DNA from 4 places in the Sutcliffiella cohnii genome. Region 4 is predicted to be linked to each of the others. Evidence: riboswitches for the same ligand, from Rfam matches in the RefSeq annotation. Region 4 holds a riboswitch; each other region holds the start of a gene.
What was found. A riboswitch is a leader RNA that binds a small molecule or an ion and turns the genes downstream of it on or off. The one in region 4 is predicted to bind S-adenosylmethionine.
Positions count from the first base shown of each region.

Region 1 (5,800 bases), 1.2 Mb from region 4:
ACAACCATTTCCCTATTACAATTTTTTGTTGATTTCCACCAGACAAAAATTGTACTTTTGTTTTAGACGAAGGCGCTTTAACTCCTAAACGATTAATTAACTCATTTGTCTTTTGATTTTCTATCTTTTTATTTAAAAAGTGATATTTATTAGAAACGACATGTAAGTTAGCGGCTGTCATATTTACTGCGACAGATTCAGAAACAAGAACACCTTCTTTCCTTCTCTCTTCTGGAATGAAGGCAATACCTTTAGAAACTGCATCTGTCGGGCTTTTAATCTTTACTTTTTCATTACCAATCATCACTTCACCTGAAGCAATTGGCTCACACCCAAATAAAGCTCTACATAATTCTGATTTACCTGCACCAACTAAACCTGCAATCCCTACTATTTCACCTTTTCTCACATGTAAATGTACATTTAATAACATATTAGAATCTGTTAATCCATTTACCTGTAGCAATGGTTCACCTATAGTAGCCTGACGTTTCGGAAATTGATCATCAAGTTTTTTTCCAAGCATAAGTTCAACTACTTTATTTGGAGTGGTTACATGTATTGCCTCGTGTGCAACTACTTTCCCATTTCTCATCACTGTAATTTCATCACATAACGCAAATATTTCAGGTAAGCGATGAGAGATAAATATAACTCCTACGTTTTTTCTCATTAACTCTCTGACAATTTTAAATAGCTGATCTGTTTCCTTCTTACTTAAACTAGCTGTCGGTTCGTCTAGCAAAAGAAATTTACAATCAGTCGTAAGAGCCCTTGCTATTAACACCATTTGTTTTTCAGCCAGTGTTAAATCCCGCACTAGTTTTGTAGAAGATACTTGCACATCCATGCTTCTTAAAATAGCTTCCGCTTCCTTATGCACTTTCTGCCAATTCACCCAAAATTTTTTCTCTACTTTATGCAACATAACGTTTTCGCCAACTGTTAAATATGGAATTAAACCAGTATCCACTTCTTGATGGACAATTTGGATCCCATATTGTAGAGCCTCTTTTGGCGAATTAACGAAAATTTTTTCTTCATTAATTATGATATCGCCTGTATAGTGGGTGTAACTCCCGGAAAGCACTTTCATTAACGTTGATTTCCCAGCACCATTTGCACCAATTAACGCATGAACTTTACCTGTTTCTGCGATAAAATGAACCTGTTGTAATGCTTTCACTCCAGGGAATTCAATAGAAATATTCTCCATGTTTAGTGTCATTTTCTTCATACTGTTCCCCCATTTGTAAAAGAAAAGGGAACACCCTCAAAAATCGAGAGTGTTTCCATTACTTATTTTGTATAGTGGGCTTTTAATACTTTCATCCATTCCTCTTCGAAGGCAGTTGAAACTCCCCAACCATCAACAATATCCGCTAAGTTAACCATATTAACTGGTTCAGTCGCCGTTTGTAATGCTTCTTGAGAAATTAATGATGCTTCTAAATCGTAAGTATCCGGAGTCTCTTCCCCAGCAAGCTTTTTCGCTAAAATTCTCATATTCACTGCACCAATTAACTTCGGATCAACTGCCGCTGTATATTCCCACGAACTTCCTTCTGATTGAATTTCTTGTAAATCTGCGTTCGAAACGTCGATACCGTAAATTTTTATTTCATCACGGCCAGCTTCTTTTATAGCACGAGCCGCCCCAATAGCGAATGCGTCCCACGTTGCAAAAATAGCATCAATTTCTCCTTTTCCATGCTTGTTTAACATTGCTGCAACAGCGTTTTGCGTTTGTACAGACGTATCTGAAGACGCTACACCAAACCGTTCTAATTCATTTATACCACTGTTTTCGTTTAACACTTGCTGGTATACCGCGTTTCTACGTACCATCGGCGGAAATCCATCTACCCATAAATAAACGATATTTGCTTCGCCATTGTAATCTGCTACTAACTGATCAAGAGCTAATTGAGCTAATGCTTCATCATCCTGCGACGTTAGTGTAACTCCTGAAACAGTAGCAATGTCCGGATTAGAATCAAATGTCACAACACTTTTTCCGTTTTCCGTTAGCTTTTTTACAGCATCTACTGTAGCAGCATCATCACCGTGTGAAATAATAAAACCATCAAAATCTTGATTTAACGCTTGTTCAATAGCATCATGAAATTTAGCAGTATCACCGTTTGCTGTAAAAACGTCAACTTCAAAGCCTAACGCTTCCCCTTCTTCCTTCGCTCCTGCTAAAAACTGAGTCGTATGGTCATCACCACCAATTTTTCGAATGACTTTAATTTTCGCACCTTCCCCGTTAGAAAAACGTTCTGGAACATTGTCAAATGAAACTGGCTCATTACTTCCTTGGTTTGTAGGCTGGTTATTGCTACACCCCGTTAGTATTAATGAAAATGCAAGTGCAGCTACAAAGAATCCTTTTATCCAATTTTTCATTGTTATTTCTCTCCTTTTTCAAGTCTCTTAATACCGACCTATTTCTCTTGATTTACAATCCACTGAGAGGGCTAAAGATATGTAAGTAAAATAAAAAACCTCTCTGATAAAAGAGAGGTTTTAAACGGCATAATCCGGTTTATCCTCTCTTATCTGTCAAAACAATTGCTTGTTTTGCAGGATTTAGCACCAATTCCATTATGGAACGGTTGCTGGGCATCATAGGGCCAGTCCCTCCGCCTCTCTTGATAAGAGATCAAGTATTAAGATTTATAATTTTTATATAACAATACTTTAAACTGTTAAAGTGTAGCTGTCAATGTTTTTTTAATTTTAATTATTTTCAATACAATCCGTTTACACTAAGAGCATCTATTAGTTAATCACAACAACAATTTAATTCTAATCCTTCAAAAACTAGCGCTTCGCCGTAAGGTCCTTCCTCAACTTTAAGAGTAACCCCTTTTAATAGTGACTCTACCTCTGGCTCCATCGCTATATTAATTTCATTAATCGTTACCACAATATCATCTTTTTTCGGATTATCTAATGAAATGCCTACTGGCGTATCTCCACATGTTGAATTATGAAATAATCGAACATTGTTTGCTTCATGTTCTTCTAATATATTTTCTAAAGCGATTTTTGCTTCATTTGAAATGTTCATATTTCATCCCACCTACATTTGTTAATGTCACTTTTACTATTTTCGGCTTTTAACAAATAAATGTAAAGAAATATGCTTTTCCTTAAAAATATCCAGACAAAAAAACAGCAACCCCTCATTTGGAGTTACTGTCTTTTAATTACTTACCTGTATCAGCAAATTGCTTTATGCGATCTCCAATTTCGTCACGAACTCGTTGGAAAAATGCCCATTTTTCTTCATCAGAACCTTCTGCCTTCGCCGGGTCATCAAATCCCCAATGAACTCTTTCCTTATTTGGAGGAGTTGCTGGACAAATATCATTAGCATGACCACATAAAGTAACAACTAAATCTGCTTTCTTTAAAATATCAGGGTCAATTGTATCCGAAGTTTGATTAGAAATATCAACACCAGCTTCATTCATCGCCTTTACTGCGTTAGGGTTCACACCATGTGCTTCAATCCCCGCACTGTAAACTTCCCACTCATCGCTTAAATATTTCTTTCCCCAACCTTCTGCCATTTGGCTTCTGCAAGAATTTCCTGTACATAAAAAGTAAATTGTTTTTTTGCTCATTTGTTTTATCTCCTTTTATTGTAATTAGCCAATAATTAATAGCCAAATATATAAACCAATTAAGGTTATGAATAAAGTTGGGACTGTTAAAATAATTCCTACTTTGAAATAATAGCCCCAAGTAATTTTTACACCTTTTAAGTTAAGTACATGTAACCAAAGTAGTGTAGCAAGCGACCCAATCGGTGTAATTTTTGGTCCTAAGTCAGAACCGATAATATTGGCATAAATGAGAGCTTCTCGTATTACACCCGAAGTATTTGTATCTTGAATTGCAATTGCATCTATCATAACAGTCGGCATATTATTCATAACAGATGATAGAATAGCAGCAATGAATCCCATCGAAATTGTTGCGACGAATAATCCTTGATCTGCAGCTTTTTGAATTACATCTGTTAACACCGAAGTTAAACCTACATTCCTTAAACCATACACAACGACATACATTCCTATAGAGAAAAACACAATTGCCCATGGAGCACCTTTTAATATCTTCGTCGTTTCAATTGCATCACTTGTTCTACTAATAAATAAGAAAATAATAGCTACTGTTGCTGCGACGAACGAAACAGGAATTCCACTGAACTCACTTACGAAATATCCAATTAATAAAAATGCTAATGCATACCATGAAAGCTTAAATAACTTTTTATCTTTAATTGCTTCAACCGGTTCCTTCAAATGAGTGGCATCATATGTTTTTGGGATGCTTTTACGGAAAAACAAATATAGAACTACGATACTAGCACCGAGAGAAAAGAAGTTAGGCACAATCATTCGAGATGCATATTCTACAAAACCTATTTGGAAAAAATCAGCCGACACGATGTTTACTAAGTTACTTACGACTAACGGTAAAGAAGCCGTATCTGCGATAAACCCACTTGCCATAATAAATGGAAGAATCATCTTTTCTTTAAAATTTAAGTTGCGGACCATCGCAAGTACGATTGGTGTTAATATTAATGCTGCCCCATCATTCGCAAAAAAGGCAGCTACAACCGCTCCTAACAACGATATATAGACAAACATTCTCACACCTGACCCTTTTGCAAACCTAGCCATATGAAGTGCAGACCATTCAAAAAATCCAATTTCATCTAGTATTAAAGAAATGATAATTAACGCAACAAAAGTAAGTGTTGCATTCCATACAATTCCAGTTACATCCCAAACATCTTGGAGTGAAACAACTCCTACTACTAGTGCAATAAGCGCACCAACACAAGCCGACCAACCGATGGAAAGCCCTCTTGGTTGCCATATAACAAAGATGAGTGTCGCAATAAAAATTGCAGACGCTAAAATAATATTTAACAACTGTATTCCCCCATTACTTACATGAAATTCGAAGTCCTTTTACTTCTAATTCATCCATTTTTTCTTGAAGATTAGGCACATGAGATAGAATGGATTTTAGAAGCGGATAATGATCATGTTGATCATTTAAAGAGTAAATAATCCATTGTCCTCTTCTTGATTCTTTTACTAAGCCGATATCCTTCAATTTTCGTAAATGTTGACTTATGGAAGGTTGACTCATTTTAAAAATTTCAACAAACTCACACACACAACATTCATGATGTTGCATTAGAGCAACCATCGATAAACGCGTTTTATCACTTAAAGCCTTTAGAGTTATAGCAGCATTTTCGATATGGTCTAAAGATTCGCTCATAGTATACCCCTTTCTTCTCCAATTCACATAACCAAATACTTATATAATCGAACGTTTATATAATAAAACACTTATATGTATTTTTCAATAGAAAACATATTAAGTTATTGTAAATTATTATTTAGCTTTTTTATCTGCTCTAACCAAATTTATCATCTTGTTCAAGTTTTCATCTATAAAGGTAAACTGATATAATAACATCAAAATAATAAAAAGTGGTGAAAAGAACCATGCTTGAATTGACAGATGAACGTGTTGTACCCGAAAAAATGAAACTAACAAACGGTTTACTTTTAGAGCATTTAGCTCGCTACCACTTTACTATTCCTTTTTTACACGGAAGAGTATTAGACTTTGCTTGCGGTTCTGGATATGGAACTCACATAATGGCAAAAATAGCAAAGAAAAAAGTGACAGAAGTTGTTGGTATAGATATAAGCGAAGAAACAATAATGTACGCAAAAAAAACATACTACCACCCGAA
Region 1 is NZ_CP018866.1:3,048,718-3,054,517, forward strand. Features, by position in the region: gene BC6307_RS15320 (sugar ABC transporter ATP-binding protein) at 1-1,237, opposite strand, end outside; gene BC6307_RS15325 (sugar ABC transporter substrate-binding protein) at 1,300-2,409, opposite strand; SAM riboswitch class I at 2,556-2,664, opposite strand; gene BC6307_RS15330 (hypothetical protein) at 2,789-3,076, opposite strand; gene arsC (arsenate reductase (thioredoxin)) at 3,216-3,635, opposite strand; gene BC6307_RS15340 (arsenic transporter) at 3,660-4,958, opposite strand; gene BC6307_RS15345 (ArsR/SmtB family transcription factor) at 4,972-5,316, opposite strand; gene BC6307_RS15350 (class I SAM-dependent methyltransferase) at 5,547-5,800, shown strand, end outside.
Region 1: linked by a shared signal. The riboswitch ahead of BC6307_RS15325 (sugar ABC transporter substrate-binding protein) and the one ahead of mtnW (2,3-diketo-5-methylthiopentyl-1-phosphate enolase) in region 4 are both predicted to bind S-adenosylmethionine.

Region 2 (5,800 bases), 120 kb from region 4:
TGAAACGCATGAAGTAATAGTAAATAGTTCAAATAGTAACAATCATATTCTTTTTGCTACCGATAGAGAGCATGTACTAACTGGAGAGACATTCGAGTTACAAGAGAGATTAGAGCAAGAAGGAATTTCAAACGTTACGACAATTCTTCTGGATCTAAAAGGAGAAGTAATGGATGAAGAAATGCCATATGGTCCGTTAGAAACTGTTTGGCACTTTGATGCGGACTTAGCTGCAAGATTTAAATTCCCTGCCGTAAATCCAATTTATTCTACTTCGTCTATATTAGAAGGAGCATATATTGATCAAAATCACTTATCAGTTCAACAACGTGCAAAAAAATTATTACGTCGTTATCGTGAATTACGTGCGCTAGTTCAAGTAAGAGGAAATCAAGCAATCCCGATTTCAGAGAAAGAAACGTACGAAAGAGGGGAAAAACTTGAAGCATATTTAACGCAACCTTTTTTCGTAGCGGAAGAGCATACGAAAGTAAAAGGACAATCGGTTTCTTTACAAGAAGTTATACAAGATGTTCAAACAATCATAAGTGGCGGTGCAGATGGGCGTAGAGTAGAAGATGTTACTTTTGTAGGTAGGCTTTAATATTCATAGTTTAGCGATGTAACGACAAAAAAAAGAGACACAATTTGAATTCAATCAAACTTGTGTATCTTTTCTTTCGTCGTTATTTGTTTGCACATCTTTATTGAGCTTCATAATTTCAAGTTCCAATTTTTTATGTTCAAGCTCTAATTCTTTTTCTTTTAATTCATAACTTTTTTTCTTATCATAACCATAATATAGTAGTGATAGTGCCACTATAATTGTTGATGCAATATAAATATCCATCCACCCACACCCTTTCAAGTGCAATTTCTTTTATATTTTAACATACTAAGGCCATTTGAATGGTTAAGAAGTAGTTGCCAAGCCTTTTTAAAGATTACTTAATATACGGTATATTAGGTAAAAAAGTTTCAACTATTATTAGTTTGCTTTTTATATTAAAAAAAATGAAACCTTTTCCACCCTAAAACGTTTGAATATTATGACATAAGGAAAGGGGGAAACACAATGTTAAAAAGGATATTGATTGTTTTCCTATTTACGATTATTTGTTTTACTATTTCAATCGTTTGGTGGAGTACTCAATCAAATGTTTCAAGTGGAATATATCCTTTAAATAGTGGTGGCTCTATCGTGTTAACAGTGGAAGAGAACATACCAATTGCGTCATTTTCACTACCTGTTGTGTGGGTAAAAGCTCATCCATGGCAAAAAACGCCTACTATTGATAAATTAATTTTTAGAGATGACAAAGGTAATGTTTTCTCAAAAATGGAAGGGGAATACATTTTACAAGTGGATGAGGATTTACCGTGGTATAAAAGGAACATTCACTCAGAAGTAGAAATGATGATAAACGGTGAATCTAAAGTTACAATTGGGGAAAGGACAATGACCTCGATAAAGGATAGTTTTGATGAAAACTACATGCTGAATTCATTACAATTACAGGTTAACGGGATGGAAGAAACTTTCTCAATGGATAAAACGTACCAATTTACGTTAATAGGTAATGAAGATCAAGTTAGTCATAATAGATGGGTTATGAATGGCCTACTAGGTTTTAATGGAACAGGTTATATATTTAGATTAGATGGCCCAAAGGGAGACGTATTAGAACGCATACTGTTTTGGCTACCAGGTATGACAGAAAATGATATAAATAATATGATGTACACATTTGATGATGATTTTGAATTATACTCGAATGAACTTGATGAATTTAATGGTGAACCTCTTAATTTACCATTAACATTGACGGAAAGAGAAATGCTCCTATATATTCCATTATCCTCCAAAAATATTGATGAGCTAAAAGGGAAAATAGTATATATACAACCATTCTTCCAGTTTAGTAATCAAGATGGAGATCAATATTACTCTGGAGGTATGGGTTCTATAGGTGAATTCTACCCTAAAATCGGCGGAATAAACTTAATATTACCAGAAGAATGAACATACTAATCATAGATTAAAAGTATGTTTTTAAAAAAGATTACAAAAACTATTGACAGAAAATATTTAAAATTGTTATTATTTTATTTAACAACATAATAATAAATGAAACTTCTTATTAAGAGTGGTGGAGGGAACAGACCCGAAGAAGCCCGGCAACCTTCAAACGATTTGAAAGGTGCTAAATTCTGCAAACATTATTGTTTGAAAGATAAGGAGAGGACTGCATATTAATCCTTTCTAATCTTTTAGAAAGGATTTTTAATTTTTGGAGGTGGCGACAACTAGGAATATATTATTGTACGACATCATAACGTAAAATATTTACAACTTTATAAACTCTTATCAAGAGTGACCGAGGGGTCAGGCCCGATGACGTCCAGCAACCTTCAAAAACTTGAAAGGTGCTAAATCCTGCAGACACTTTTTGTCTGGAAGATAAGAGGAGGGAAAATGAACCTCTTCTTATGAAGAGGTTTTTATTTTTGTAGATATTGTAGGCTAGTCAATAGATATTCAAGAAAAAAAGTAAACTTAAAAAATATTAATTTTGGAGGAATGTAACATGTCAAATAATCAAGAGTATAAGTTAGAAACAGTTTTATTACACGGTGGTCAACAAGTAGATCCTACAACAGGTTCACGAGCAGTTCCGATTTATCAAACAACTTCATATGTATTTGAGAGTACAGAACAAGCACAAAACTTATTCGGACTTAAAGAGTTCGGAAACATTTATAGTAGAATTACGAATCCAACAGTTGATGTTTTTGAACAAAGAATAGCGCTATTAGAAGGTGGGGTTGCGGCAGTTGCGTTAAGCTCTGGGATGGCTGCTATTACCTTTTCCATATTAAACATAGCTCAAGCTGGTGATGAAATAATTGCTGCTGAAAACCTGTACGGTGGAACATATAATTTATTCGCAAACACACTACCGAAATATGGAATCAAGGTACATTTTGTAGATACAACAAACCCAGAAAAAGTTAGAGAAGCAATTACCCCTAACACAAAAGCTGTTTTTGCAGAAACAATCGGCAATCCAAGTTTAAACGTGTTGAAAATTGAAGAGATTGCAAACGTTGCGCATGAAAACAATGTTCCATTAATTGTTGATAATACGTTTGCACCGTATGTATGTCAACCGCTTAAATGGGGAGCTGATATCGTTGTACATTCTGCAACAAAATGGATAGGAGGTCATGGTACAACAATCGGTGGGGTCGTTGTAGATGGTGGAACTTTTAATTGGGATCAACCGAAATACCCTGGTTTTATAGAAAAAGATGAAAGTTATCACGGTCTTCGATTTGCCGAGACGTTCGGTCCATTAGCTTATGCTGTAAAGCTACGTGTTCAACTATTAAGGGATATCGGTGCATGTTTAAGCCCACAAAGTGCTTTCCTTCTATTACAAGGGTTAGAAACATTACATTTACGTATGGAAAGGCATAATGAAAATGCGAAAGAAATAGTTGCATTTTTACAACAACATCCTGCTGTTGATTGGGTCACTTTCCCAGGTTTAGAAAACCATTCATCAAACCATTTAGCAAAGAAATATTTAAACAATACGTACGGATCAATTATTGTATTTGGAATTAAGGGTGGAAGAGAAGCAGGTAGAAAAGTCATTGATAGTGTAAAATTATGGTCTCACCTAGCGAATGTCGGGGATGCTAAATCGCTCATTATACATCCAGCTTCAACTACACATCAGCAAGTATCTTCTGAAGATTTACAGAAAACAGGAGTTACAGAAGATTTAATACGTTTATCGGTTGGCATAGAATCCGTTGAAGATTTAAAAAATGATTTAGATCAAGCCTTTTATTCAGCTACTGGATTTACTGTGAAAGGGGCAATTGCTGGAGATGCTTCAAACAAATAATTTATACGAAGTCGGAAAGGTTTGTATTGGTGACTTTGAATTGGAGAGTGGTGTCCATTTAAAAGATGTGGAAGTCGCTTATGAAAGAGTAGGGAACCTTTATGGCGATAGTATAATAGTTTGTCATGCTTTAACAGGAAACCACTTAACAGTCGGGACATCGGTGTCCCCTGGCTGGTGGAGAGATCTTATCGGACCTTCACGTTATATCGATACGAACAAATATAATGTTATTACGATGAATGTGCTCGGAGGCTGCTCGGGCTCAACTGGTCCTACTTCTATAAATCCTGAAACAGGAAAAAAATATAGGGGGGATTTTCCTACTATAACCATTCGAGATATCGTTCATAGTCACAAAAGAGCGTTAGAAAAAATAGGAGTAACAGAAGTGCTATCAATTATTGGTGGTTCATTGGGTGGCATGCAAGTTTTAGAATGGGGGATACTTTATCCCCATTTTGCAAAACATTTAATACCGATGGCAGTTACCCCTACCTTATCCGATTATGGTATTGCATTCAATACGATTGGAAGACACGCTATTCAAAATGATCCAGCTTGGAACAACGGTTTTTATGAGGAACAATCGATAAAAGGTTTAGAAGTAGCAAGAATGGTAGGGCTTGTTACGTATCGTTCGCAACGTTTATTTAACAACCGTTTCCAACGTGAAAAAAAGAACGCATCCCAATATCAAATAGATTCCTATTTGAAATATCAAGGAGAAAAATTTGTAAAACGTTTTGATGCAAATAGTTATTTGTGTTTGTTGCAAGCGATGGATTCTTTTGATATTGGATTTAAGAGACATGGGATAGAAAAAGCATTAAAAAATATCGAGAGTTCGTTAACGATGGTGGCTTTTTCGCATGACCTATTATATCCACCTACAGTAATAGAAGAAACAGTATTATTACTTAAAAGAGTTGGCAAAGTAGCAAACTATATTTATGTACAAACAGACTTTGGGCATGATGGATTTTTAGTAGAATTTGAGAAGTTTGGAACGGAGATTTCGTTACAGTTACAAACGGTATTGCAGACACGGTAAAAAATAAATTCTGTTATTTGAATAGTACTTCAGAAGAGGTTGGGACATACTATTTTTATTAGTCTCAGCCTCTTCTTTAAGTTTTTTACCTGATTGCTATATGTATTTCTCCAACTAACCTTCTTTTAGTTCACCCCTTCTATTGACAAAAATCAATAAAATATGTTATTAAAATAGTGGGTTAGCACTCTTATGATTAGAGTGCTAAAGTAATTACTTAACAGAAAGAGAGGAGATTAAATCATGGAAAAGAAACAATTCCAAGCCGAATCGAAAAGATTGTTAGAAATGATGATTAACTCTATTTATTCTCAACGTGAAGTGTTTTTAAGAGAGTTAATCTCCAATGCAAGTGATGCAATCGATAAACTGTACTATAAGGCATTAACAGATGCTACCCTTACATTTAATAAAGAGAGCTATTACATAAAAATTATCCCTAACAAAGAAGAAAGAACGTTAACCATTATGGATACTGGAATTGGAATGACTGCGGAGGAATTAGAGACAAACCTAGGAACAATTGCTAAAAGTGGCTCATTAGCATTTAAAAAAGAAAATGAAACAAAAGACGGTCATGATATTATTGGACAATTTGGTGTAGGTTTTTATGCTGCTTTTATGGTTGCTGATGTTGTAACTGTTAACAGTAAAGCACTTGGAAGTAATCAAGCCTATAAATGGCAATCAGAAGGTGCAGATGGGTATTCTATCGAAGGAACAGATAAAGAAACAATCGGAACCGAAATCATCTTAAAGCTAAAAGAAAATAGCGAGGATGAAAACTACGATGAATTTTTGGAAGAGTATCGCCTTAAAGCTATTATAA
Region 2 is NZ_CP018866.1:1,973,001-1,978,800, forward strand. Features, by position in the region: gene BC6307_RS09730 (ATP synthase beta subunit C-terminal domain-containing protein) at 1-604, shown strand, start outside; gene BC6307_RS09735 (hypothetical protein) at 659-850, opposite strand; gene BC6307_RS09740 (hypothetical protein) at 1,076-2,023, shown strand; SAM riboswitch class I at 2,136-2,241, shown strand; SAM riboswitch class I at 2,363-2,468, shown strand; gene BC6307_RS09745 (O-acetylhomoserine aminocarboxypropyltransferase/cysteine synthase family protein) at 2,589-3,917, shown strand; gene metX (homoserine O-acetyltransferase MetX) at 3,901-4,971, shown strand; gene htpG (molecular chaperone HtpG) at 5,215-5,800, shown strand, end outside.
Region 2: linked by a shared signal. The riboswitch ahead of BC6307_RS09745 (O-acetylhomoserine aminocarboxypropyltransferase/cysteine synthase family protein) and the one ahead of mtnW (2,3-diketo-5-methylthiopentyl-1-phosphate enolase) in region 4 are both predicted to bind S-adenosylmethionine.

Region 3 (5,800 bases), 1.9 Mb from region 4:
TCGATTCTCATTAAAGGGAGAAACGATACAGCTTTATTAACAGTATTATAATTTATTGTATTTAAGTATGGCATCGTCTTTCTATTTCAGAAACTATTTTCAAGCTTTGCTCGTATTCTTTTTCTCGATTACGCTCAACTTCTATTCTTTTACTCAATTTTTGACTATATTCCTCATATCCGATGCCGTGTGCTTGATACATCGCTTTTTCCATTTCTCCAGTGTACTTCATTTGTACGTGTTGGATAATAAACCAATCCTTTCCTATTTAAAAGTGTTTTTTATTTCTCTTAGTTGAGAATGTTTAACACAGTATTAATGATAACAAGAGAGGATGTTTTTCCCAACCCGCATATATCTTTATAGGAGCGCTGTAGGAACTCTGAGGCCATTTCTCATTGTTGACTACTGTTCTATCGCAGTATTCTTCCTATTTCCTTTAGAATAGTGCTATTACCAAAAAGGAGAAAGGCTATTTAATGTTACTGTGACTCGGAGAAGTCAGTGATGCATTCTTGGACGAGCGTTACCGCCTGGCTCATTGCTGCTCCTCCACCGAAAGCCGCCGTTACTCCACAAGCTTCTAAAATCTCTTCTTCTGAACAGCCATGATCTAGACAGCCTTTTGTATGATATACGATACAATATTCATCTTGAGAATAAATGCTTATCCCTAATGCAATTAACTGCTTTTGTTTTTGATCTAATTTTCCATCCTTAAAACATACTTCTGTAAATTGGTTATAATGACGTGCTATTTCTGGCATTTTTTCAGAAAACACACCAATTCCGTGTTTATACTCTTGTAGTACTGTTTCTGCAAAATTTTGTTCTTTTTCCATGCGCGTTATCACACTCCATCATAATTTCAATGTTAGTATGCTTAATGAAAAATTATCTATGCGCGCATAATTTAATGGTTCAATAGAAAAAGCTACGGTTTTAATCGTAGCTTTTTCGGTAAATTATTTATTTGCAGGGATAACAGAACCTTCGTATTTCTCTGTAATGAAGTTTTGAATATGTTCTGATGTTAATACTTCAATTAACGCTGTAATACGCTCATCGTTCTCATCTTCAGCACGAGCTGCAATGACGTTTACATAAGGGTTGTTCTCTGGAGACTCTAGTGCGATTGCCTCTTCAGCTGGGTTAATATCTGCACCTAAAGCATAGTTACTATTAATTAATACCGCATCTCCATCACCGTTTAAATAGGCAGTTGGTAAGAAAGCCGCTTCAAAGTTGTAATTGAATTTTAAGTTTTTAGGATTGTCTTCAATATCTTCAAGTTGAGCATTCGTAAATTCTACACCTTCTTTAAGGGTAATTAACCCTTTTTCAGCTAATAGAGATAAAATACGACCATGGTCAGGAAGAGAGCTACTTAATAAAATTTCTGCTCCGTCTGGAAGTTCTTCTAAACTATTGTATTTTGAAGAGTATATTCCGATTGGTTCAATATGAACGCCACCAACATTGACAAAGTCATAACCATTTTCTTCGATTTGTGCTTCTAAGTATGGGATATGTTGGAAATAGTTAGCGTCAAGATCACCATCACGTAATGTTTGGTTCGGTAATACATAATCTTGGAACACGTTAATTTCTAGTTCAATTCCTTTTTCCGCTAATAACGGTTTTGCCTCTTCTAATATTTCAGCATGAGGAACGTTAGATGCTCCTACAACTAATTTTTTTGTTTCTTCTTCTGAACCTGTACCTGCCCCGTTATCAGAGTCTGTACCTGTACCACAAGCTGCTAATACGAAAAGAAATAATGATGCTAGTGTGATTGCTAATACTTTTTTCATTTTTGCCTCTCTCCTATCTTTTGTCTAATTTATTTGTTAATAAATCCCCAATAAATTGGATGATAAATACGATAATTAAAATAACGACAGTACTAATAAATGTAACTTGCCAGTTATTACGTTGGAAGCCATCTAAGAAAGCTAGATTTCCAAGTCCACCAGCTCCTACAAAGCCCGCCATCGCTGTATAACTAACAATCGCTATAGCTGTAACTGTAATACCAGATACGATTGCCGGCATAGATTCTGGAATAAGCACTTTCCAAATAATTGTTGTCGTTCTTGCACCCATTGATTTGGCAGCCTCAATAACACCTTTATCAATTTCACGCAAACCAATTTCAACCATTCTGGCATAAAAAGGTGCTGCACCTACTACTAATGCGGGTAGGGCTGCGTTTGCGCCGATAATAGAACCTAACATAGCTCTTGTTACCGGTATTAATAGAACAATTAATATAATAAACGGAATAGACCTGAAAATATTTACAATGGCTGCAATAATGCTATTAAAAAATTTATTTTGCAGTAAGTTTCCTTTAGAGGTGAGAAAGAGTAATAACCCTAAAATAATACCTAAGACGAATGTAATCGCAACAGAAATGGTTGTCATATACACCGTTTCTTGCGTTGCTTCCCAAACTCTATCCCAATTCACACGATCAAACATTCGTCATCACCTCCAGTTCCACTTGTTGCTCTCGGATGTATTGAAGTGCTGAATCTATTTGTGCTTCCGCTCCATCGACGTGAATGAACAATGTACCATACGGACCGTCCTGCGTATAAGATACCTTCCCCTGCAGAATATTGACGTCAACATCGAACCTTTTAATTAAGTGAGTAATAATCGGTTGTTCTGCTGAATCTCCTACGAATGTTAGTTGTACTATTTTTCCACTCTCGTACGTTTCTAGCAAATGTTCAATCGAGTCTTTCGCTTCTTCTGGCTCTGAAACTTGCTTAACAAATTTTTGCGTAATGAGCTGCTTCGGCTTACGGAAGACATCTAATACGTTACCTTCCTCTACAACAGATCCATTTTCCATCACAGATACACGATGACAAATTTTACGGATAACGTGCATTTCATGCGTAATTAATACAATGGTTAAGCCAAGTCTTTTATTTATATCAACGAGTAGCTCTAATATAGAATCTGTCGTTTGTGGATCTAACGCGGAAGTTGCTTCATCACATAACAACACTTTTGGGTTGTTCGCTAACGCTCTCGCTATACCGACACGTTGTTTCTGCCCACCACTTAATTGGGATGGATAAGCATTTTCTCTACCTGTTAATCCGACAAGCTCGATTAGTTCATCCACACGTTTCATACGCTCTTTTTTATTTACTCCAGCAATCTCTAATGGGAAAGCAATATTTTCACGAACCGTTCGTGACCATAGCAGATTAAAGTGCTGAAAAATCATACTAATTTCTTGGCGGGCTTTACGTAGTTCACGACCTTTAATTTTAGAAATATTACGACCAGCAACTGAAACCTCACCAGAAGAAGGCTTTTCCAATCCGTTCAACATACGAATTAATGTACTTTTCCCGGCTCCGCTGTAACCAATAATTCCATAAATTTCTCCTTTGTGAATCGTTAAATTCACATCGTCCACAGCCGTTACTACCCCGCTTTTAGCTTGAAAGATTTTCTTTACATTTTGCAAACTTATCATGATGTCCACCTTCTTTCGCTTCACCTATTTTATTTATTCTTAAACAAACGTTTATTTGCTATTCTAGTAAAGATTAGTGTCAACCTTTTTAAAAAATAAAAGAGCCTTTCTGCGACATGACAGAAAGGCTCATTAAAAAATCCTTTCTCTCATCTCTCAAAGCAACTACGCTTTGTGTGAATTGGCACCATTTCAACTAAGTTGACGGTTGCCGGGCTTCAACGGGCACATTCCCTCCACCACTCTTGATAAGAGTTTTAGACATATTTATTTTTACGTTAAGTAGCTAACACTTTAAAACGTTTAAGTATCGGAATTACGAATGTAATCGTATCACGGTACAAAATAGCTGTCAATATATTTTTTACAAAGAATTATGAAACGATGTTTATATTTGTAGATTTATGTTTTGCCATTACAAAAATAGATTCCAGTAATAAAAAGTGCCGATATGTTCCTTTAAATTTGATGTTAGGATCACTCAAAGGTATTACACCCTTCAACAAATCTGTTATATTTTCTTCTTCTCCTGCTATCAGTACATCTCCATTGACATTTGCTTCCACGATAGAAATACCTTCTTTTGCAAACTGCAATTTCACGTCCACTTGATTAAAGGTTTTTATCGTACATATAATTGGATAGGTAGGCAGAATTGGTGTAATAAATGATTTCTCATTAACTCGTTCAACAAAATCTTGTATCATTTCGTCCATTTGCATTGACATTATCCTCCGTGATTTCCGTATTGTTATACAATTACGATAAAAATGGAGAATATCCTTTCCTTTTTTCAAAACAAATATCGTCAATTTCCGAAAGTGATGTTCTATTTCCCAAGAAATATGTCTTATTTACGAAATATTTGCTACCTGTTGATGTACCACTTTTTTGCTATTTCGAGTAAATACGATATAAAAGAAGATAGAGCTACATATATAAAGGCAAGCTGTAATACAAAATACAACTGCATATCCCCAATAACTACCTAAATAAAAGACAATCCCCATCGAAACAGGTCCCATACTCGCCCAACCTATGTTAAACACCATTTGGTTAATGGAATTTGCCAATCCTTTCATCGAGTCGGCAACCTTTTCCATCATTAATGATGTTATGATCGGATTTGCTGCATTCATTAGAGCTTGGCGAAATAAAAATCCTAACGCCGCGAACCAAAAACTATACGTAAAAGCAGTAAGAAGCATAAAAGGAATCGACAATAATTGTAATAAAACAATTGCTTTAACTTCCCCAACTCTTTTTACGAGGGCTGGTCCAATAATCATGGCAACAGCTGTAACCGCTTGACCTAATGAGAGAATAAATCCAATAGAAGTGTTACTTGTTTCAAATCTGTCGGCAAAATAAAGGTTTAAATACGGGATTACTAATCCAGATCCAAAGCCGATTAGCAGTTGTGCAAATGCAAAAAAGCCAATTAATTTTAACTGAGTTTTATTTAAACGAAAACTTTGTAATAAAGATGTTTTTTCTTTTTTTATTTCTCGCTTCTTTTCCATCATTTTTACAATTGGTAACAGTCCCAATAAACAAAAGACTGTTCCGATAATCAATGTTCCTCTAACACTCCAAACGGGAGATAACTGGAAGAGATGCAGAAAGACGTCCGTTAATGTGCCACCTAATAAATTTCCTATTACGTTTGAACCTGTCATAACGGCAAAATGCAAACTAAATAGTCGCACTCTTTCTGCTTGACTAGAGTTTTCTGCTAACCATGGGACTGCAGAAACTTGTAAAAAAGCAAGTGTTAAACCAAATAAAAAGGCGGTTAGTAACAATAAACCTTCCGCTTCAAATGTACTTCTCAATAACATAAAAGAGGAAGTTAAAATTACGCCCGTTACCATCATTTTCTTACGACCGAATTTATCACTTAATAACCCAGCCGGAATTAAAATTATTGCAGCAGCTAACGAAGACATCGCAATCATACTACCATTTACCTGCTCAGCGAAACCTAATTCTCTTATGTAAAAGTTATACATCACCATAAAAATGCCTAGTCCAATTTGGATGAAAATGTTAGCTATAAAAAAGAGACGAATGTTTTTATTATAATGAACGAACGGTTGTAACGCTTTATTGTAGAGACCTTTCATTATACCCTCCATGAGAAAAAATATTTCGCTTCCCTAAGTAATAGTAGTGTGTTTTTTCTGAAAAGTAAAGAAGATTTAATAAATAAAATTATAAAAAAATGTGAGTGGGTTGTTTAGGGGCAATAAGGCACTTTTCCTAATTATAAGTGCAGTTAAACACCGCCCTTATAGT
Region 3 is NZ_CP018866.1:3,723,762-3,729,561, forward strand. Features, by position in the region: gene BC6307_RS24880 (YuzK family famiily protein) at 62-214, opposite strand; gene BC6307_RS18815 (carboxymuconolactone decarboxylase family protein) at 483-842, opposite strand; gene BC6307_RS18820 (MetQ/NlpA family ABC transporter substrate-binding protein) at 966-1,814, opposite strand; gene BC6307_RS18825 (methionine ABC transporter permease) at 1,828-2,484, opposite strand; gene BC6307_RS18830 (methionine ABC transporter ATP-binding protein) at 2,477-3,502, opposite strand; SAM riboswitch class I at 3,649-3,757, opposite strand; gene BC6307_RS18835 (hypothetical protein) at 3,877-4,224, opposite strand; gene BC6307_RS18840 (MFS transporter) at 4,357-5,628, opposite strand.
Region 3: linked by a shared signal. The riboswitch ahead of BC6307_RS18830 (methionine ABC transporter ATP-binding protein) and the one ahead of mtnW (2,3-diketo-5-methylthiopentyl-1-phosphate enolase) in region 4 are both predicted to bind S-adenosylmethionine.

Region 4 (5,800 bases):
TTCTACTAGGTAAAATCGTTTGTATGTCTTGAACTTTTTCAATATTCCTGTTATTATAAAGTTATTATTTTTGTTCGTGAAAATAATGTGGAAAGTCAGAAATAATAGCAATTTCGTCTGGAAGTGTTTTGTGAACGAGCAAGAATAGTAATAAATTTTTACGTGGGTTAACCCGCAAGGAGGAACAAAAAATGTTACAAGGTAAAGTAAAATGGTTTAACGCAGAAAAAGGTTTCGGTTTCATCGAAGTTGAAGGTCAAGACGACGTATTCGTTCACTTCTCTGCTATCCAAGGCGAAGGTTTCAAATCTTTAGAAGAAGGTCAAGAAGTTACTTTCGAAATCGTTGAAGGTGCTCGTGGACCTCAAGCTGCTAACGTTCAAAAATAATAATGCTAGCCAAATAATAAAAGGACTCCAATTTTGGAGTCCTTTTTAAGTTAATAAATATGTAACATAATAGGAACCATAAAGAATATAAACAGGAGGATTTTTCCACCGTGTTAGTAAAAGCAGTGGAAGGGGAGGGAACGCTCAACATACTCTCGTGAAAATCAAATGACTGAACGCGAAGAGAAACGAACTAACATACTACTAGCCTATTTTCAGAATTGCCCCAAAGGTTTTTTAAAAATGTATACTATAAAAATAAAAAAGCATTGCAACAATAACGCTACAATGCTTTTAACATAGTATTAATAATAACTAGGTTTCCGATCTTCGAATATCGGTATTTGCTTCCGAACCTTCTCCACTTTTTCTAAATCAATGTCACTAACAACGATTGCTTCGTCTTCCAAACCTTCCGCTAAAACTTCCCCCCATGGGTCGATAATCATTGAATGGCCAGCAAATACGTTATTAGGGTCCTTCCCAACACGGTTAGCTGCAACTACATAGCATTGATTTTCAATAGCTCTAGCAATTAATAAAGCTCTCCAATGCTCGAGCCGTGATAATGGCCATTCCGCAACGACGAAAACCACTTTTGCGCCTCCCGTTGTATGGGTACGAATCCACTCAGGAAAGCGAATATCGTAACAAATAACTCCAGCGCAAGTTTCCCCATCTAGTTGAAATAATCCATCATTTTTTCCTGGTTGTAAGTATAGATGCTCATACATTAACTGAAACAAATGTAGCTTACTATATTCACCTACAATATCGCCTTCGTCGTTTACAGTGTACATGGTGTTATATGTACCTTTAGATGTATTTTTAGCAACGGAACCACCGACAATATGAACATTATGTTTTTTTGCTAACATTTGAAGTGTTTTTTTAGTAGTGTCACCGTTATTGTCACCAATTTCGTCTAACCGGGTTAAATCGTACCCTGTCGTCCATAACTCTGGTAATACGATAATTTTAGGGCTATATTTCTGTACAGTTTCCATAATCAATTTTTCTACTTTTTTAACATTTTCTTGCGGTGAACCGAACGTTATATCAAACTGAATACAAGCTACTTTCCATGACATATAAAAGTCCCCCTTTATTAGCCTTCGTCGTTTTCTGCTACCTGCATCTAATTTACAATTTATTATTCATTGTGTATAGCCCATTACAGAAAATTTCAAAAAACTCTTTACATTTTGCTTTTAACATTATATGATTTGTCACTAGTATTTCAACATTTTTTTAAGAAGGTGTACAAATGAAAAACTTTAAACAATCAAAATTGTTACAAACGTTACCGAAACAATTTTTTGCATCCCTTGTTGAAAAGAGCGGAAAAGTAGTTGCATTAGGTCATGATGTCATTAACTTAGGACAAGGAAATCCGGATCAGCCAACACCGCAACATATTGTACAATCGATGCAAAATGCGGTATTGAAACCACAACATCATAAATATGCCCCATTTCGAGGCCATGATTTTTTAAAAGAGGCGGTTGCAGCATTTTATAAACGAGAATACGATGTAGTGTTAGATCCAGCAACAGAAATAGCTGTTCTTTTTGGCGGAAAAGCTGGATTAGTAGAGCTGCCCGTTTGTTTGCTTAATGAAGGTGACACCGTTTTAGTCCCTGATCCAGGCTATCCAGATTATTTGTCTGGAGTTGCGCTAGCAAAGGCAAACATGGAAGTAATGCCACTTGAAGAGAAAAATAATTTTCTACCAAACTATCAAAATATCTCAGAATCTGTGCTGAAAGATGCAAAGTTAATGTTTTTAAACTATCCGAATAATCCTACAGGTGCTATGGCAACAGCTGCTTTTTTTGAAGAAACAGTAGAGCTAGCAAATAAAAATAATATTTGTGTCGTTCATGATTTTGCATATGGCGCTATCGGCTTTGAGGGGAATCGTCCAATTAGTTTTCTACAAACTGCTGGTGCTAAAAATGTTGGCGTAGAAATATATACCTTATCAAAAACATATAATATGGCAGGGTGGAGAGTCGGTTTTACCGTTGGGAATGCTAGTGTAATTGAAGCGATCAATTTACTTCAAGACCATCTATATGTGAGCCTTTTTAGTAGTATACAAGAAGCTGCTGCAACTGCGCTTTTAGACTCTCAACATTGTGTAGATGAATTAGTGGAAATGTATGAGGAGAGACGTAACGTTCTCGTAAACGGATTGAAAGAAATTGGTTGGGACGTTAATGCCCCACAAGGATCCTTTTTCGCATGGTTAAAAGTCCCTAATGGCTATACTTCTGAAAGCTTTTCTGATTACTTATTAGAAAATGCTCATATTGTCGTTGCACCAGGAATTGGCTTTGGATCATACGGTGAAGGTTATGTGAGAGTAGGGCTGTTAACAAGTACAGAAAGATTACAAGAAGCGGTTGATCGAATTAAAAAATTGCAATTATTTTCTTAATCACTGTTGACAAAAAAGATTACCAATGTCATAATCTCAACTAGATTTTCTATTTTTGTAATAGTAAAAAAATGAATATATTACGTTTTCTTATCAAGAGCAGGTGGAGGGACTAGCCCGATGAAACCCGGCAACCGACTTATTTTTAAGCACGGTGCTAAATCTTGCAGCTTTTTTAGCTGGGAGATAAGAGGATGTTAGGATACCTAACCTCTTCTTATTGGAAGAGGTTTTTATTTTGTATTTAATTCATTTTAAAGAGGTACAACAGCACAGTAATTTTTACAAAAGGGTGTGGAATAGATGAGTGAAGTAATTGCTACATACTTAGTTCATGATGCGAAAGGGAATCTAGAAAGAAAAGCGGAAGGAATTGCACTTGGACTCACAGTTGGTTCTTGGACAGATTTACCAAAAGTAGACCAGGATCAGTTAAAAAAACATAAAGGTCGAGTAGTACATGTTGAATATCTGCCAGAGGACGAAAAGGTTAACAGATATTTCGGTGAGAAGAGAACAAAAGGACTTATCAAAATTGCTTATCCATCACTTAATTTTTCTAATGACATTCCTGCCATTATCACTACAGTTTTTGGGAAGCTTTCTCTTGATGGAGAAATTAAATTACTTGATTTACAGTTTAGTGATGAACTAAAAAGAAGTTTTCCAGGACCGAAATTTGGTATTCAAGGTATTCGAGAAAAAACAGGTGTGTGGGAGCGTCCGTTTGTAATGAGTATTTTTAAAGGAGTATTAGGGCGTGATCTCGCCTTTTTACGAGACCAATTAAAAGAGCAAGCGTTAGGCGGAGTGGATTTTGTAAAAGACGATGAAATATTATTTGAAAATGAATTAACACCGTTTGAAAATAGAATAATTGCCGGTAAGGAAGTACTTCAAAATGTGTACGAACAAACAGGGCACCGTACGCTTTACGCGGTGAACATTACTGGTAGAACATATGAGTTAAGGGATAAGGCGAAAAGAGCGGTAGAACTTGGAGCTGACATGTTATTATTTAACGTTTTCTCCTATGGACTAGATTGTTTACAAAGTCTCGCAGAAGATAAAGATATCAAAATACCAATAATGGCCCATCCTGCATTTAGTGGTGCTTTAACACCTTCACCAGTTTACGGGGTTTCGTATGAGCTATTATTAGGTAAATTACTACGATATGCTGGGGCAGATTTTTCCCTTTTCCCTTCTCCTTATGGAAGTGTAGCGCTAAAAAAAGAGGCAACAATAAAAGTTGCAAAAGAGTTAACGAAAGAGGATCTTGTAAAAGCAAGCTTACCTGTCCCATCTGCTGGTATTCATCCTGGTTTAGTGCCGTTATTAATAAATGATTTTGGTCAAGAGTCAGTTATTAATGCTGGAGGCGGAGTACATGGGCACCCTGATGGAGCCGCTGGTGGTGCTAAAGCATTCCGTCAAGCTGTAGACGCCGTACTGGAAGGGAAAACGTTAGGAGAGGCAGCTGCAGAAAAAGAGGAATTACAGAAAGCATTACAGCTTTGGGGTGAAAAATAAGATGACAACTTTAAAAAGACAACCTGTTATTTTTTGTGATTTTGATGGAACTGTAACGAAGTCAGATAACATTATTGCAGCGATGAAGCAATTTGCACCTGATGAATGGGTTTCATTAAAGGATCAAGTGTTATCTCAACAAATTAGTATACAAGATGGAGTAGGGGAAATGTTTGCTTTACTTTCATCCAGTAAGAGGGAAGAGATTACTAACTTTATTGTGCAACAAGCGGAAATACGCGAAGGGTTCGACCGCTTCATTGCTTACGTAAAAGAGCAAGAGATCCCACTATATATTGTTTCTGGTGGAATCGACTTTTTCGTCAAGCCGTTATTAAAAGGACGGATTGAAGAGGAATATATCTATTGCAATAGAGCTGATTTTTCAAACGAGAATATTACTATAACTTGGCCACATAGTTGTGATGAACAATGTGATAACGATTGCGGCTGCTGCAAACCTTCCATCATTCGAAAAATTGCAAACGATACTTCATACAAAGTGGTTATTGGTGACTCCATCACGGATCTACAAGCAGCTAAATTAGCAGATAAAGTGATTGCGAGAGATTTTTTAATAGAAAAATGCGAAGAAAATAAACTCGCTTATGAATCGTTCGAAACGTTCGATGATGTCATTTCCATACTACAACGACTGGAGGTTACGGTATGAGTCGTTATTTGCAAAAGTGGAATGAACTAGCGGATGTAAAGGATGAGTTTGCCGAAAGAGATTGGTTTCCAGGAACAAGTGGAAATTTGTCTATTAAAGTTTCAACAAACCCTCTAACATTTTTCGTAACAGCAAGTGGAAAGGATAAGCGAAAACGTACAAGCGAGGATTTTTTGCTAGTAGATAAAAAAGGCGCACCCGCTGAAGAAACAAAATTAAAACCTTCAGCTGAAACGCAATTGCATGTTGAAGTTTATAACAGAACTAATGCAGGAGCGGTATTTCACGTTCATACGATTGATAATAACGTTATATCGGAAATTTATAAAGAAGAAGGAAAAATAACGTTTAAAAGGCAAGAAATAATTAAAGCTTTAGGTTATTGGGAAGAGGATGCGGAGGTTTCTATTCCAATTATAAAAAATGATGCACATATTCCTACCCTTTCTCAACAGTTCTCTAAATACATTCATGGAGACAAAGGAGCGGTCCTTATATTAAACCATGGAATCACCGTATGGGGAGAAACGGCTTTTGAAGCAAAAAAATATTTAGAAGCTTGGGAGTTTTTGTTTTCTTACCATCTAAAATTGCTAGCTTTGCAAAATGTTCAAAAACAGTATCCGGTTATGCCAATTGCTTAACTAGAACTGAAAAATATATAAAATTATTGAGGAGGAAATATAATGGCACAAATTCGTTTACATGCAACTAATGAAAGAATTGAAAATGAGGAAAAAGTAGTAGCATTTTTAGAAAAGA
Region 4 is NZ_CP018866.1:1,855,608-1,861,407, forward strand. Features, by position in the region: gene cspD (cold-shock protein CspD) at 192-389, shown strand; gene BC6307_RS09135 (carbon-nitrogen family hydrolase) at 695-1,480, opposite strand; gene BC6307_RS09140 (pyridoxal phosphate-dependent aminotransferase) at 1,657-2,832, shown strand; SAM riboswitch class I at 2,920-3,025, shown strand; gene mtnW (2,3-diketo-5-methylthiopentyl-1-phosphate enolase) at 3,136-4,365, shown strand; gene BC6307_RS09150 (2-hydroxy-3-keto-5-methylthiopentenyl-1-phosphate phosphatase) at 4,367-5,038, shown strand; gene BC6307_RS09155 (methylthioribulose 1-phosphate dehydratase) at 5,035-5,682, shown strand; gene BC6307_RS09160 (1,2-dihydroxy-3-keto-5-methylthiopentene dioxygenase) at 5,725-5,800, shown strand, end outside.